2 linked regions of the Methylicorpusculum oleiharenae genome follow. The protein of the gene in region 1 binds, or shares a complex with, the protein of each later gene. Links are inferred from orthologs where the notes say so. Each region holds a gene or a part of one and is shown on either strand. Other genes may lie near its edges. The genes, in order: nusB and rpsJ.

Evidence for each region.
Region 2: the proteins of nusB (region 1) and rpsJ are in contact, whole or in part, in a solved structure (PDB 3D3B), measured with the Escherichia coli proteins. The link is inferred for Methylicorpusculum oleiharenae from one-to-one orthologs.

The regions. Positions count from the first base shown.
Region 1 is NZ_WUTY02000001.1:3,874,183-3,882,168, reverse strand. What follows is about bases 4,950-7,827. They hold nusB (transcription antitermination factor NusB), read left to right. Parts: upstream 4,950-6,098; coding sequence 6,099-6,557; downstream 6,558-7,827. Other genes in these bases: GO003_RS17480 (phosphatidylglycerophosphatase A family protein), read left to right, coding at 7,463-7,827; thiL (thiamine-phosphate kinase), read left to right, coding at 6,544-7,482; ribH (6,7-dimethyl-8-ribityllumazine synthase), read left to right, coding at 5,620-6,099; ribBA (bifunctional 3,4-dihydroxy-2-butanone-4-phosphate synthase/GTP cyclohydrolase II), read left to right, coding at 4,950-5,536. In the rest of the region: GO003_RS17530 (PilZ domain-containing protein), read left to right, coding at 346-930; grxC (glutaredoxin 3), read right to left, coding at 935-1,192; GO003_RS17520 (class II aldolase/adducin family protein), read right to left, coding at 1,246-1,878; transcriptional regulator NrdR, read left to right, coding at 2,194-2,646; bifunctional diaminohydroxyphosphoribosylaminopyrimidine deaminase/5-amino-6-(5-phosphoribosylamino)uracil reductase RibD, read left to right, coding at 2,680-3,741; GO003_RS17505 (riboflavin synthase), read left to right, coding at 3,759-4,427; more of ribBA, read left to right, coding at 4,424-4,949; more of GO003_RS17480, read left to right, coding at 7,828-7,975. UniProt on the Escherichia coli protein: Part of the processive rRNA transcription and antitermination complex (rrnTAC). The complex forms an RNA-chaperone ring around the RNA exit tunnel of RNA polymerase (RNAP).
Region 2 is NZ_WUTY02000001.1:1,439,979-1,447,908, reverse strand. What follows is about bases 4,420-7,241. They hold rpsJ (30S ribosomal protein S10), read right to left. Parts: upstream 6,076-7,241; coding sequence 5,764-6,075; downstream 4,420-5,763. Other genes in these bases: tuf (elongation factor Tu), read right to left, coding at 6,081-7,241; rplC (50S ribosomal protein L3), read right to left, coding at 5,094-5,744; rplD (50S ribosomal protein L4), read right to left, coding at 4,470-5,090; rplW (50S ribosomal protein L23), read right to left, coding at 4,420-4,473. Also shown: rplE (50S ribosomal protein L5), read right to left, coding at 1-359; rplX (50S ribosomal protein L24), read right to left, coding at 371-688; rplN (50S ribosomal protein L14), read right to left, coding at 701-1,069; rpsQ (30S ribosomal protein S17), read right to left, coding at 1,107-1,370; rpmC (50S ribosomal protein L29), read right to left, coding at 1,367-1,564; rplP (50S ribosomal protein L16), read right to left, coding at 1,564-1,977; rpsC (30S ribosomal protein S3), read right to left, coding at 1,994-2,665; rplV (50S ribosomal protein L22), read right to left, coding at 2,674-3,009; rpsS (30S ribosomal protein S19), read right to left, coding at 3,019-3,291; rplB (50S ribosomal protein L2), read right to left, coding at 3,304-4,131; more of rplW, read right to left, coding at 4,174-4,419; more of tuf, read right to left, coding at 7,242-7,271; fusA (elongation factor G), read right to left, coding at 7,295-7,930. UniProt on the Escherichia coli protein: Involved in the binding of tRNA to the ribosomes. Part of the processive rRNA transcription and antitermination complex (rrnTAC). The complex forms an RNA-chaperone ring around the RNA exit tunnel of RNA polymerase (RNAP).

The sequences.
Region 1 (7,986 bases):
TAGATTTTTTCAATCCTATTCATAAAAATAAACAAAATTCGTAATTATTAGCCCGCTTTTAATTGAGTGTATAGGTGATTGATTTCAAAAGGGAGACTGGATGCGTTCCTGTATATCTCTGCAACATTACTGTTGCAAAAAGCTTTTTTAATCAACCACCTACACCCCATAAAATTGTAGAGGTGAACCGATATCAATATTCATTCAGCGACGATAAACGCTTAAAAAAAGCAGTCAGTTCCTTAACAGATTTTGTTACTTTTAGTAAAGGAAATTCTAGTCAATAAATGAGATTAAGCTATCTTTATCTCAATCAAGAAGATTTCAGAAACTGGTAACTCAATAATGTTCCAAGATCGAAAAGAATATAGAAAAAACTTTACTTCTTCAGGGCAACTGTATTTAGGAGGAGAGGTGCTGGACTTTATCAGTCATGATGTGTCGGTCAAGGGCATTTCTATTGAAGTGTTACCAGGGCTGCTGCTGTCATGTTATGAAGATTTTGAAGCGTGTCTGGCCGAAACATCTCACGCTGAAATCTTCGTCAAAGATTTAATGCTGACGGGCGAAGCCGAAATAATCTGGCTTCGCCAGGAAAACGGCAAAACATTAATTGGGCTTGAATTTAAAGATGTCATTTATAACGCTGAAAAAATTTGGCTAAAAAGGCAATATTACCGGAAGCAACAACATTTTAGCGGTTATATGTTATTGAAAAACAAACGTATTGAGTTCGAGGGTAAAAATGTATCAGTGGATGGTCTGATGATTCATTTGGTACAGGGAGACGAAAGTTTAATACCCGGAGTGGTCGTTAAATTATTTTCCGAAGCTTTAAATATAAGAGCGCTGGCTAAGGTGTGCTGGGTAAAATCAGAAATTACCGGTCAAGGTCTGTTTATGGGCTTACGCTACTTGTCGAGCGAATAAAGAATCACTGAATCTTCAGCAGGTTATCCAGTTTTTTCTCCCTTTCCAATGCATAGAGATCGTCGTAACCCCCTACATGATAGTTATCGATATAAATTTGAGGCACGGTTCGCCGTTTAGTTCGCTGCATCATTTCCAGTCGTAATTCAGGCTTTTCGTCGACATTCATTTCGATATAGCGAACGCCTTTTTTATCCAGCAATCGTTTGGCCATAATGCAATAAGGGCAGATCGTCGATGTATAAATTTGAATGTCAGGCATGTCATTTAATTCCATATTTAAAGAGTCATTTCATTTTAGGGATATGCATTAATTTATTCAATGCACTTCGACTTAATCCAACAATTTATCAGAGCCCAGGCCGCTACTTCAAGAGATCGGCCGAACGCAACAATACCGTCTTCATGGCCTTGCATGCTGAATATTGAACAAGTGTCCAGTTGCCCGCCGGTAAATAATTCTTTAACCGCTACGGCCATTTCCGGCGATCCGTATAAAACTGAAATCGGCGTATAAGGAAGCCCTAACTCTCTGGTTTTTATCCACAGCTCAGGACTGTGAACATGAATTACAGCTTTAATTTCAGGATCTTGTTGATAAACACTGGCATGCGTCAGTGCTTCCGATGACGGTTTTGATAAACCGGTTGAGGTTAAACGGTTCTTTATTATTTCAGTGCCAGTGACCATGCAATAATGCTCAGTTTCCAATGCTTCAAGATGCCCCGTCTGAGTGCCGCTAATAATGAATTGATCCATTGTATTGTCTGATTTGAAGCTGATATTGCCAAATCCGTATCCGTCGTATCTTTCCGGGTTTTGACCGATCAGTCCTAACCGGTGAAATAGTGTTCGCCAGGCATTAATAGGACGCAGGTCAATTCCGGCAGGTAAAGGGGCATGAGCATGATGAAGCTCAAATTTGATAACGCCTTCTGGTTCGTTCATGGTGTCGAAGAATGGATGACCGCTTTCAAAATGCGTTGTAGTTTAACCAATGCAAACAAAGGATGAACAATTTTCAGAATTTTAAGGTTAATTAAGATAAAATGCTCGGTTTTAAACGACTTAGCCTCAAACAGCGTAACTACTGGCCCGCTTTGAATTAAGAGGGTAGGTGAATGATTCAAAGGACGCGTGAATACGTCCCTGTAGCTCTCTGCAACATCCCTGTTGCGGAAGCCTTTTCAATCAACCACCTACACCCACTAAAATTGGAGAGGGTAAGCAGATACCATGCAGCATTACTATTGGTAGTTGATTATGCGATGTCCATTTTGTGGGACACAAGACACCCGGGTCGTTGATTCAAGACTTTCTAACGAAGGCGACCAAGTACGCAGGCGGCGTGAATGCATTGTCTGTAAAGAACGATTCACTACTTATGAGTTTGTCGAATTAAGCTTGCCAAGAATTGTAAAACGAGGCGGGGCAAGAGAACCTTTTGATGAAAACAAGCTGCGTTCCGGCATGTTGAGGGCTCTGGAAAAAAGACCGGTAGGCAGCGATGCTATTGAAGCGGCCATCAACAGGATCAAAAAAGAGCTGATGGCGAAAGGCGAACGTGAAGTGACTGCCAATGAGTTAGGGGAAAAAGTCATGCGAGAATTAAGCGAACTGGATCATGTCGCATTTGTCCGTTTTGCCTCTGTCTATCGCAGTTTTCAGGATATCAGTGAATTCACTGATATGATCAATCATCTACAAAAAAAGTGAGAAGATCTGTTGCTGGATATCGATGCTGAGCTGATGGCGCGAGCAATCAAGCTTGCCCAAAAAGGCGTATACACAACTGACCCTAATCCACGCGTTGGTTGTGTTTTAGTTAAAGACGGACAGATTTTGGGTGAAGGCTGGCACAAAAAGGCCGGTGAGGGACATGCTGAAGTAGAGGCGCTAAAAAATGCGGGCGACGTATCCGGTGCCACAGCTTATGTGACCCTGGAGCCCTGCAGTCACTATGGTAAGACGCCACCTTGCGCGGAGGCTTTGATCAGTGCAAAAGTCGCTCGTGTTGTTGTCGCCATGCAAGACCCCAATCCGCTGGTATCCGGACGAGGTATCTCAAATTTAAGAGCGGCGGGCATTGAAGTTCGTTGTCATGTTTTGGAAGAAGATGCCCAAAAGCTTAATCCTGGCTTCATCAAGCGGATGCAGACGGGCTTGCCGTATATTCGCAGTAAATTGGCCATGAGTCTGGATGGGCGGACTGCGCTGGCCAGCGGCGAAAGCAAATGGATTACCTCGCCACAGGCCCGGTCCGATGTTCATAAGCTTAGAGCGAGAAGCTCAGCTATTATGACCGGAATCAATACCGTTCTGGCTGATGACCCGCAATTGAATGCCCGCATTGATAAACCGCTGGTGCAGCCATTACGCGTGGTTCTGGATTCGCAGTTAAAAATGCCTGTCAACGCGAACATGTTAAAAATTCCTGGGCGCACGGTTGTTTTAACCTGTTGTGATGATGAAAAAAAAGCACAATTACTGGAACAGTCCGGTTGTGAAATTGTCAGAATCGGCCAACAAGGTGCAGTTGTTGATTTGTCTGCCGCATTAAAATTTTTGGGGACCCTGCAAATCAACGAGTTGCTCATTGAGGCGGGGGCAATTTTAAACGGTGCCTTACTGAAGCAAAACTGCGTCGATGAATGGATTGTTTACCAGGCAATGTGTGTATTGGGCGATAAAGGTCGGGGATTATTTTCGCTGCCCGAGTTGACCGGTATGGCCGGAAGAAAACAACTCAAACTGGTTGATGTTCGGCCTGTTGGTCCCGATCTCCGGCTCAGTTTGACTCAATTAATTTAAGCAACATTAAAGAAGCCATGTTTACAGGTATTATTTTGGCAATAGGGCAGGTCTCGGCCATCACGCCTAAAGAGGGTGACGTCCGTCTTAAGATTCAAACGGGCAAGTTGCCGATGTCTGCGGTTCAGCTCGGCGATAGTATCGCGGTTAACGGTGTCTGTCTGACGGCGGTAGAACTGGGTACTGATTATTTTATTGCCGATGTGTCTAATGAAACGCTGTCTCGCACAACGCTAAATGAAGCTAAAACAGGTTCGCCTGTCAATCTGGAACTGGCATTAACGCCCTCGACCCGGATGGGCGGTCATATTGTCAGTGGTCATGTCGACGGCATAGGCACGATTCTCGATAAAAAATCAGACGGGCGTTCCTGGCGTTTTCGTGTCGAGGCACCCAATACAATTGCCAAATATATTGCCGAAAAAGGATCTATCTGTATTGATGGCATCAGTTTGACGGTTAACGAAGTTGAAGGCGCCGTGTTTGGTATTAATATCGTGCCTCATACACTAAAGGAAACAACATTGGGTACCAGTCACATTGGTACAAAAGTCAACCTGGAAGTGGATCTTCTGGCTCGTTACATGGAGCGCTTACTCCAGGGCGGTAGTGCCGAGTCATCAGAATATACGGGCGGTGTTACCGAACAATTGCTCATAAACAGCGGATTTTTTAAACATCAATGAATACCATAGAAGAAATTATAGAGGACCTGCGCCAAGGCAAAATGGTCATTATCATGGACGATGAGGATAGGGAAAATGAAGGCGATCTGGTCATGGCTGCCTCATTCGTCAGATCCGAGGATATCAATTTTATGGCGCGTTACGGTAGAGGATTGATTTGTCTGACCTTAACGACTGAGCGGTGCAAACAGTTGCGGCTGCCGTTGATGGTCAACGAAAATAAAACGGCCCATTCGACTAATTTTACCGTCTCTATTGAAGCCGCTACCGGTGTAACAACCGGTATTTCTGCGGCTGACCGGGCCAGAACGATTCAATGTGCCGTAGCAACCGATGCAAAAGCCGAAGATTTAGTCCAGCCGGGGCATATTTTTCCATTAATGGCGCAATCCGGCGGCGTGTTGAACCGGGCTGGTCACACGGAAGCTGGGTGCGATCTGGCAAGGCTTGCAGGCGTAGAGCCGGCCTCCGTTATTGTTGAAATTTTAAACGATGACGGTAGCATGGCAAGGCGTCCTGATCTTGAGAAATTTGCAGATCAACATCAATTAAAAATCGGCACCATTGCCGATTTAATTCATTACCGGATACAAAACGAAAATACACTTGAGCGAATCAGCGAATGTAATTTTCCAACTGAGTTTGGTGATTTCCGTCTTTATGCATACCAGGACAGGAATGACAATAAGTTACACCTGGCGTTGGTGATGGGTAAAGTCGCCGGGGATGAACCGGTTCTGGTCAGAGTCCATGCGCGCAATTTACTGGATGATTTATTCTCATCAAAGCGTAATGAAAATAGCGTGTCGTTGCGTGAAGCGATGCGGATTGTCTCGGCAGCAGGCAAGGGTGTCATTGTCGTGATTCGCCAAAATGAAGACAATAAATCCCTGGTGGAACATATTCATCAATACCGGATGCAGGATAATGGCATTGCTCCGCAACCCGCTATGGTAGGCACAGACAATTGGCGTATGACCGGAACCGGTTCACGCATTTTAGCGGATCTGGGTGTCAGAAAGTTAAAAGTGATAGGAACACAGAAAAAGTATCTGGGATTGTCCGGTTTCAATCTGGAAGTGACCGATTATGCAGATCAGGACAGTTAAATAAACCGGGCTCATTAATAGTTATCACGCTAATGCTTACCTGCTTAAGACATTTTTTTACATTTAAAATTTAGAGAGTATCCATGTCAGCTATAAAAACCTTTGAAGGGCAGTTGTCTGCTAAAGGCGGAAAATTCTGTATCGTTGCCTCAAGATTCAACAGCTTCATTGTGGAGCAATTGGAAATGGGGGCTATTGATACGCTGGTTCGGCATGGCGCCGACAAAGCCGATCTCTGTTTGATCAAGGCTCCCGGCGCATTCGAACTACCCATGGTGGTGCAGCGAGCGGCTGCCACTAAAAAATATGATGCGATAATCGCACTGGGTGCAGTGATACGTGGTGGTACTCCGCATTTCGAATACGTTGCCGGTGAATGTGTGAAAGGTTTGGCGATGGTGTCTCTGCAATACGATATACCCGTCAGTTTTGGCGTATTAACCGTCGATTCGATTGAGCAAGCCATAGAAAGAGCGGGAACAAAAGCCGGAAATAAAGGGGCTGAAGCGGCTATGTCCGCATTGGAAATGGTCAGTTTATTCAAAAATCTGGAAAACGTTTAATGAGTCAGGCTCGAACCAATGCTCGAAAATCAGCTGTGCAGGCCTTATATCAGTGGCAGATGACCGGTCAGAATCTCAGTCAGATTGAGCTGCAGTTTCTCGAAGATGACCGACTTAAAGATGCCCAAAAGAGCTATTTTCATGAAATTTTTCACGGTGTTCCGGCGCAACTGGATAAAATTGATGAAGCACTAACGCCTTTTGTCGACAGGCCTATTGAAAAAATAGATCCTGTCGAGCGGGCTATTCTGAGAATTGGTGTGTATGAGTTGCTTCTGCGTCTTGATATGCCTTATAAGGTCGTTATCAACGAGAGCATCAATTTAGCCAAATGCTTTGGCGCTGAAGGCAGTCATCGTTATGTAAACGGTATTCTGGATAAAGTCGCTCAACAACAACGCGCGGGAGAGATAAAAATAAAAAATAGCGGGGCAAAAAAAACAAGTGGCGCTGACTGAATTCAGTTTAATCAGCCGTTTTTTTGCCGGTAAAACACATTATCGCTCATTCACGCATCTGGGTATTGGTGATGACTGCGCTCTGCTGAAGGTGCCCGATGGCCACCAATTGGCCGTGACCACAGATACGATGGTGGAAAGTGTTCACTTTTTGCGTGGCACAGATCCCAGGCAATTAGGATTCAAATTACTGGCAGTCAATTTAAGCGATTTGGCCGCGATGGGTGCAGAACCTATCGCAGTGAGCCTGGCCTTGACGATGCCGGAAGCCGATGAGAAGTGGCTGTCGGAGTTTTCAGCCGGTTTTCAGACGTTGGCTTCGCAATTTGGCGTTGACTTGATTGGTGGTGATACAACCAGCGGGCCGCTGACCCTGACAGTTCAAGCCATGGGATTGATACCTTCAGGACTTGCCTTGCTCCGATCCGGAGCTAAGCCCGGTGATTTGATCTTTATGACCGGCAGTCTTGGTGATGCCGGCTTGGGTCTCAAAATGGCCCAACATCTGACTAAAATAGACTGCCAAATGGCTTTGCAACGTTTTAATTGTCCAATGCCCAGAGTGCAGGAGGGCATTGCATTGCGCACTGTTGCCAATAGCTGCATCGATATTTCCGATGGCTTGGCTGCCGATTTGGGGCATATTCTGGAGCTGAGTTCAGTTGGCGCACGCCTTGATTTTGATCGGATTCCATTATCTGCCGGTGTTAATAAATACCTGAAGGAAACTGACGACTGGTCATTTCCTTTCTGTTCAGGTGATGATTATGAGCTTTGTTTTACCGTTGCGCCTGAAAAAGCAGATCTTCTGAAATTTGCCTGCACACAAATCGGCATCATCGAGTCGGAGCCCGGCATAAGAATTTCACGTAATGGCTTGATTGATTCATTAAAGGTAAAAGGTTTTGAGCATTTTTCTACATGAAGCCGGACGAAATAAGTTATCGCGATCAGAAATTTTGCGAGACCCCTTTTTGTTTCTTGCCTTTGGTTTCGGTTCGGGGCTATCCAAAAAAGCGCCCGGCACAATGGGTACACTCGCGGCTATTCCGATCTATTGGGCGCTATCGGCGTTAGATCCCTGGCTTTATGGTTTTCTGGTCATTTTAATCAATCTGGCCGGAATCTATTTTTGTGACTATGCGGCCAAAAAATTGGGTGAACATGATTTTGGTGGGATCGTCTGGGATGAAATAGGCGGTTTTTTAATTACACTGTTGTTTATTCCTCCGTCATGGATGGCAGTCTTAATAGGTTTTGTGCTTTTTCGCTGGTTTGATATCTTCAAGCCTTGGCCGATCAGTTGGGCTGACAAGAAAATCAATGGCGGCCTTGGTATCATGCTGGATGACATCATTGCAGGCGGGATATCCTGTCTGATAATGCTCTTTATTTTTAATGACCAGTCCGTTATTTAACAGGTATAAAA
Region 2 (7,930 bases), 2.4 Mb from region 1 along the record:
TTTGAGCTCATGCCTCTAAAATCTCTAATTCTCGGAATAGAGATACTGATTAATCTGTCCAAAAACTCATACATCCTTGCACTTCTCAATGTAACCTTACAACCAATTGGCATGTCGTCGCGAATCTTAAACCCGGCAATTGATTTTCTAGCTAAGGTTACTATAGGTTTTTGGCCTGAAATTTTTTGCATATCACCAACAGCTGATTGCAATATTTTCTTATCAGCAACAGCTTCGCCTACACCCATATTTAATGTTATTTTTGTAATACGGGGGACTTCCATAACGGACTTATAGTTATATTGCTCCATCAATGCAGGCAATACTTTTTCTTTATATACAGTTTCTAGTCTAGCCATTTTAATGCTCCTTATGCGTCAACAACTTCTTTTGTTGATTTAAAAAACCTGACTTTTTTTCCATCATCTAGAAACTTTAAGCCGATACGATCTGCTTTTTGTGTTGCTGGGTTATACAAACCAATATTGGAAATATGAATTGGCATATCTTTTTCAACGATACCACCGGAAACCCCTGCATTAGGATTACCTTTTTGATGTTTTTTAACTTGATTTACGCCTTCTACCAAAACTTTTTCATTTGAAAGCACTTTAATTACTTTTCCGCGCTTTCCTTTATCTTTTCCGGTACGAACTAAAACTTCATCGCCTTGTTTTATCTTTTGCATTTTGACCCTCTCTTACAAAACTTCAGGAGCTAGTGAAATAATTTTCATAAATTTTTCACCCCTAAGTTCACGAGTTACTGGGCCAAAAATACGGGTACCCAATGGTTGTAATTGGTTATTAAGTATGACAGCAGCGTTGCCATCAAAACGAATAACAGATCCATCTGCTCTTCTAACACCCTTACGGGTACGAACTACCAAAGCATTATAAACTTCACCCTTTTTTACTCTTCCTCTCGGAATTGCATCCTTGACACTGACTTTTATAATGTCTCCAATGTTAGCGTAGCGTCTATGTGAGCCGCCCAGCACTTTGATACACATGACCTTTTTTGCGCCGCTATTATCGGCAACGTCAAGGTTAGTTTGCATCTGAATCATGATTAATTCCCAATTATTTCAGTTATTTCAATTGTATTTATTTGTTCGCACTTTCTAGGATATCAACAAGCATAAACGTCTTTCTTTTTGATATCGGCCTTGATGGAGTAATCGAGACAATATCGCCTTCTTGACACCGGTTAGATTCATCATGTGCTAACAACTTAGTTGATCGCTTTATATATTTTCCATATACAGGATGCTTTACGATCCGCTCAACTAGTACAGTAATTGTCTTATCCATTTTATTACTGACTACTTTCCCACTGAGCGTGCGTACCTTGGTATTTTGCTCTGTCATACTGCTGCACTCGCGCTTTCGTTGATAATTGTTTTAACACGAGCAATTTCGCGTCTTACTCTTTTTATTTCATTAGGTTTAGCTAACTGACCAGTCCCTTTTTGCATTCTTAAATTGAACTGTTCCTTAGACAGTTCAACTAAAACAGCGATCAGATCGTCTTTTGTTTTTTGACGCAATTCACTAGCTTTCATTACATTATCGTCCGAGCGGTAAAAGTTGTCGTTATAGGCAATTTTGCAGAGGCAAGCGCGAAGGCCTCTCTGGCTAATTCTTCAGGCACGCCTTGTATTTCATACAACATTGTACCTGGTCTAATTTGTGCAACCCAATATTCTACACTACCTTTCCCTTTACCCATACGAACTTCTAAAGGTTTTTTTGTAATGGGCTTGTCAGGGAAGATTCTTATCCATATTTTACCGCCACGTTTTACATGACGTGTTATTGCTCTTCTAGCGGCTTCAATTTGACGGGCTGTTAATCTGCCCCTTGATGTCGCTTTTAATCCAAATTCACCAAAGCTAACAGATGAACCGCGAACGGCTATTCCATTATTTCGGCCCTTATGTTGTTTACGAAATTTTGTTCTTTTAGGCTGAAGCATGACTAATTCCCTTCACCTATTTCTTAGGTTCTTGATTAATGGTTGCCTTATGGCTTTCGATATCAAATACTTCACCTTTGAATATCCAGACTTTTATGCCGATTATTCCATAAGTAGTATTGGCTTCTGCCGTGCCATAATCTATATCTGCTCGAAGTGTGTGCAATGGCACCCGGCCTTCTCTATACCACTCGGTACGCGCAATTTCGGCACCGTTCAAACGACCAGCAACGTTGATTTTTATACCTTCAGCGCCCAAGCGCATGGTATTCGTAACGGCTCTTTTCATTGCCCGCCTGTACATAATCCGTTTTTCCAGCTGCTGAGCTATGCTCTCGGCAACCAGTTGAGCATCCAACTCCGGCTTTCTTATTTCTTCAACGTTCAGTTGTACTGGAACACCGATCATTGCAGAAATTTCTTGTCTCAATTTATCGATATCCTCGCCTTTCTTTCCTATCACTATCCCTGGACGTGCAGTATGGACCGTTATGTGAGCATTGCTGGCTGGTCTATTAATTTGAATTCTACTAATAGAAGCATGAGCCAGTTTTTTTCTTAGGAATTCTCTTACCGTCAAATCTTGATGCAGAAATAAAGGGTAATCATGACTATTCGCGTACCATCTGGAATTCCAATCTTTTACAATTCCTAAACGGATACCTGTTGGATGTACCTTTTGTCCCATTTTCGCCTCTATTGGTGTTCTGCAACTTTGATTGTTATATGACAAGTTCTTTTCAATATATGATTAGCTCGTCCTTTAGCTCTGGCTTTGAACCGTTTCATGGTTCGCCCTTCATTTACAAATACTGTTGTCACACGTAGCTCATCTATATCCGCACTATCATTGTGTTCAGCATTTGCGATTGCAGACTCTAGAATTTTTTTAATTATCGCGGCTGCTTTTTTCGTACTGAAAGTCAAAGTTGACAATGCTTTTTCTACGGGTAAACCACGTATCTGATCACCGACTAACCTAGCTTTTTGGGCAGATAATGGCGCATTCTTTAATTTCGCTGAAATTTCCATAATTCGCCCCTACCTTGATTTCTTATCGGCAACATGGCCTTTGTAAGTTCTTGTTGGAGCGAACTCCCCCAACTTATGACCTATCATGTTCTCAGATATCAAGACAGGTACGTGCTGACGCCCGTTATGAATAGCTATTGTCAAGCCAAGCATTTCAGGGACGATCATTGATCTTCTAGACCAAGTTTTAATCGGTTTCCTATTATTTGTCTTTACGGCATCTTCTACTTTATTATGAAGATGATGATCTATAAAAGGACCTTTTTTAATTGAACGTGGCACGCTAATTCCTCTCTATTTCTGCTTACGGCGTCTGACAATCATATTGTCTGTACGTTTGTTTTTTCTTGTTTTGTAACCCTTGGTCGGTGTTCCCCATGGTGAAACAGGGTGCCTACCGCCTGATGTTCTTCCTTCACCACCACCATGCGGGTGATCTACAGGGTTCATTGCAACACCACGAACAGTTGGCCTTACACCTCTCCAGCGCTTGGCACCGGCTTTACCTAGCGAAGTCAGGTTATGTTCCGAATTTGAAACCTCACCGACTACAGCTCTGCAATCAGCCATTATTTTTCGCATTTCTCCGGATCTTAATCTCACCGTTACATGCGCACCATCTCTAGCTACCAATTGTGCAGATGCACCAGCGCTTCTGGCTATCTGAGCACCTTTTCCAGGTTTTAGCTCCAAGCAGTGAATGGTTGTACCTAAAGGCATGTTACGCAATGGCATACAATTACCGGGCTTGACTGCTGTCGTTTCAGCTGAAAGCACCTCTTGCCCTACAGTCATCCCCTTAGGCGCGATAATATATCTTCTTTCTCCATCCTTAAACAGGATTAAAGCTATATTTGCTGTTCTATTGGGATCGTACTCAAGACGCTCAACAACACCAGGTATATCAGATTTATTTCTTTTGAAATCAATAATTCGGTAGTGGTGTTTATGACCTCCACCGACATGACGTGTTGTTATACGCCCCTGATTATTACGTCCACCGTTCTTGCTGTTTTTATCTAGCAATGGAGCGAATGGCTTACCTTTATGTAATTCATCGTTCTTGACACGTACTACAAACCTAGATCCAGCTGATGTAGGTTTTGATTTTACAATAGCCATGTTTTCTACCGTTTCCTATTGATCTTTAATTCTTAAACTTTATTAAGCAGCAGAGAAATCTATGTCATGACCTTCTTTAAGCTTTACATAAGCTTTTTTCCAGTCTGAACGCTTTCCTAAAATCTGTCCAAATCTTTTACTTTTACCTTTAACATTCAAGACTCTGACAGAATCAACCTGAACCTGAAACATCAGTTCTACAGCTTTCTTGATTTGTGTCTTTGTCGCATTCTTTTGAACTTTAAACGCAAACTGTTTATTTGATTCAGCCGCTACCGTACTTTTCTCGGAAATAATCGGTGCCTGCAGCACGCTTGCTAGAGTGTAATTCAACATACTCATGCTAATCTCTCTTCTAATTGTTGTAAGGCTTTAGAAGTAATAATCACTTTATCTGCAGCTATCAAAGAAACAGGATTTATATTCTCAGATGAAATCACATTAACGTTGGGAATATTTCTTGCTGACAAAGCCAAGTTGAAATCGATCTCATCGGTAATGATCAAAATTTTTCTGCAATCCAAGTCTTTAAGTTTTGCGACTAATTCTTTGGTTTTTGGCGTTGTAGGCAAAATATCATTACTTACAACCAATCGATTTTGTCTTATAAGTTCTGACAAAATACTTCTGACTCCGACCCGAAACATTTTTCTATTAAGTTTCTGATCAAAAGAACGCGGTTTTGCAGCAAATGTAACACCACCAGTTCTCCATATAGGACTTCTTGTTGTGCCCGATCTCGCTCTGCCTGTTCCTTTTTGACGCCAAGGTTTTGCTCCTCCACCGCTTACTTCGGCACGAGTTTTCTGAGCTTTGGTACCTTGTCTAGCGCCTGCCAAGTATTTTGTTATTAACTGATGAACTAATGTTTCGTTATATTCCTGACCGAATATAGCTTCAGTTACTTCTACTGAACCTGCTGAATCCTGATTATTTAATGCTGGTATATTTAAAGCCATGTTTTAAACCTTATTACGCTTTTTGACAGCGGGAGTAATTATTACATCCCCACCTTTTGCGCCAGGAACCGCACCCTTGACCAAGATAAGATTTCTTTCTTTGTCAATTTTATGAATCTTCAGATTATCAACGGTCCGCGTGACTGCTCCCATTTGACCTGCCATTTTTTTCCCTTTGAATACTCGTCCGGGAGTTTGGTTTTGGCCAATAGATCCTAATACTCTGTGCGATAAGGAGTTACCGTGAGTTGCATCCTGCATGCTGAAGTTATAACGCTTTACACCTCCGGCAAAGCCTTTACCAATACTGGTTCCTTGAACATTGATAAACTGTCCTTCCGAAAAAATATCAACTGGTAATTCAGCACCAACAGAGAAATCTTCACCTTCTCCGTCATCTAGTCTAAATTCCCAGAGTCCTCTGCCAGCTACCATATTTGCAGCAGCATAATGACCTGAAAGGGGCTTTGATACCCTAGATGATTTTTTTTCACCAGCAGTTACCTGAATTGCACGGTACCCGTCTTTCTCTACATTTTTTATTTGGGCAATGCGGTTAGAATCTATTTGAAGTACAGTTACCGGAACTGAAGTACCGTCTTCACAAAATATTCTGGTCATACCACATTTACGACCAACAAGACCTATTGACATTTGCCAATTCCTCTACTTTCTAATTCAATTTAATCTGAACGTCTACACCGGCTGCTAAATCCAGCTTCATCAGAGCGTCAACGGTTTTTTCTGTTGGTTCAACTATGTCTAATAACCGTTTATAGGTTCTTAATTCATACTGATCCCGGGCATCTTTATTGACATGGGGAGATATCAAAATTGTAAAACGTTCTTTTTTAGTAGGCAGTGGAATGGGACCCTTAACTTGAGCTCCAGTTCTTTTTGCTGTTTCTACTATCTCACCAGCAGATTGATCAATTAATTTATGATCGAATGCCTTTAGTCGGATTCTGATTGTTTGGCTCGACATTCTGTTTACTCAATGATTGAAGCAACGACACCCGCACCCACTGTGCGTCCACCTTCACGAATTGCAAAACGCAATCCATCTTCCATAGCGATCGGTGCTATTAGTTTGATTTCTACGGTGATATTATCGCCGGGCATTACCATTTCTACACCTTCTGGTAACTGCACTGCGCCAGTTACGTCGGTGGTTCTGAAATAGAACTGCGGACGGTAACCGTTAAAGAAGGGCGTATGACGTCCTCCTTCATCTTTCGATAATACGTAGATTTCTGAATTGAAATGCGAGTGCGGCTTGATGGTGTTTTTATGTGCCAATACTTGACCACGCTCTACATCGTCTCTTTTCGTGCCTCTTAATAACACCCCCACGTTGTCGCCTGCTTGACCTTGATCCAGCAATTTGCGGAACATTTCAACACCGGTACAGGTCGTTGTCGTGGTAGGTCTAATACCTACGATTTCTATTTCTTGACCTACTTTGATGATTCCGCGCTCTATTCTGCCGGTAACCACGGTTCCGCGGCCTGAAATAGAAAATACGTCTTCGATTGGCATCAGGAACGGCTGATCGATTGCGCGTTCTGGCTCGGGTATGTAAGTATCTAAGGCCTCTACCAATTTGATTATTGAAGGAATGCCGATTTCACTGGTATCGCCTTCCAAGGCTTTCAAGGCTGAACCGACGATCAACGGTGTATCGTCTCCTGGAAATTCGTACATATCCAACAGCTCTCTGACTTCCATCTCAACCAGCTCAACCAACTCGGCATCGTCAACCATGTCGGCTTTATTGAGATAAACCACGATGTAGGGCACACCTACCTGTCTGGCCAACAAGATATGCTCTCTGGTTTGAGGCATTGGACCATCAGCTGCTGAACAGACCAGAATCGCGCCATCCATCTGCGCAGCACCGGTAATCATGTTTTTGACATAGTCAGCATGTCCTGGGCAATCTACGTGTGCATAATGACGTGCTTCTGATTCGTATTCGACGTGTGCTGTCGCAATGGTAATACCCCGTTCACGCTCTTCAGGTGCATTATCAATCTGATCGTAGGCTTTGAAGGTGCCTCCACGCAAATCCGCCATGACTTTCGTCAATGCCGCCGTTAAGGTCGTCTTGCCATGATCGACGTGACCAATGGTTCCTACGTTTACATGGGGTTTTTTACGTTCAAATTTTTCTTTGGACATGAGTCAATACCTGTGTTTATTCACTATGAAACTTTTTTTATAATTGCTTCTGCAACGTTTGCTGGTGCTTCTGCGTATCTTTCAAATTGCATACTATATGTTGCACGCCCCTGTGTTGCAGAACGCAAATCAGTCGCATAACCAAACATTTCCGCTAACGGCACTTCGCACGTTATTTGTTTTCCAGATGGCGTATCATCCATTCCATGAATTATACCTCGCCTTCTATTGATATCACCGACCACATCTCCCATGTAATCCTCCGGTGTCATCACTTCAACTTTCATAATCGGCTCTAGCAATACCGGATTAGCTTTTTTAGCGCCTTCTTTGAATCCAATTGATCCAGCAATTCTGAAAGCCATCTCACTCGAGTCGACATCATGATAAGAGCCATCGGTTAAACTAACTTTGACATCAACAACAGGGTAACCGGCTAAAACTCCATTTTCCAACTGCTCTTGTATACCTTTGTCAACTGCTGGTATATATTCCTTAGGAACAACACCACCCACAACTTCATTGACAAATTCATAACCTGTGCCTGGTTCTTTAGGTTCTATTCTTAACCAAACATGTCCATATTGGCCTTTTCCTCCAGACTGCCTTATAAATTTCCCTTCCTGCTCGACCGTCTTCCTGATCGTTTCTCTGTAAGC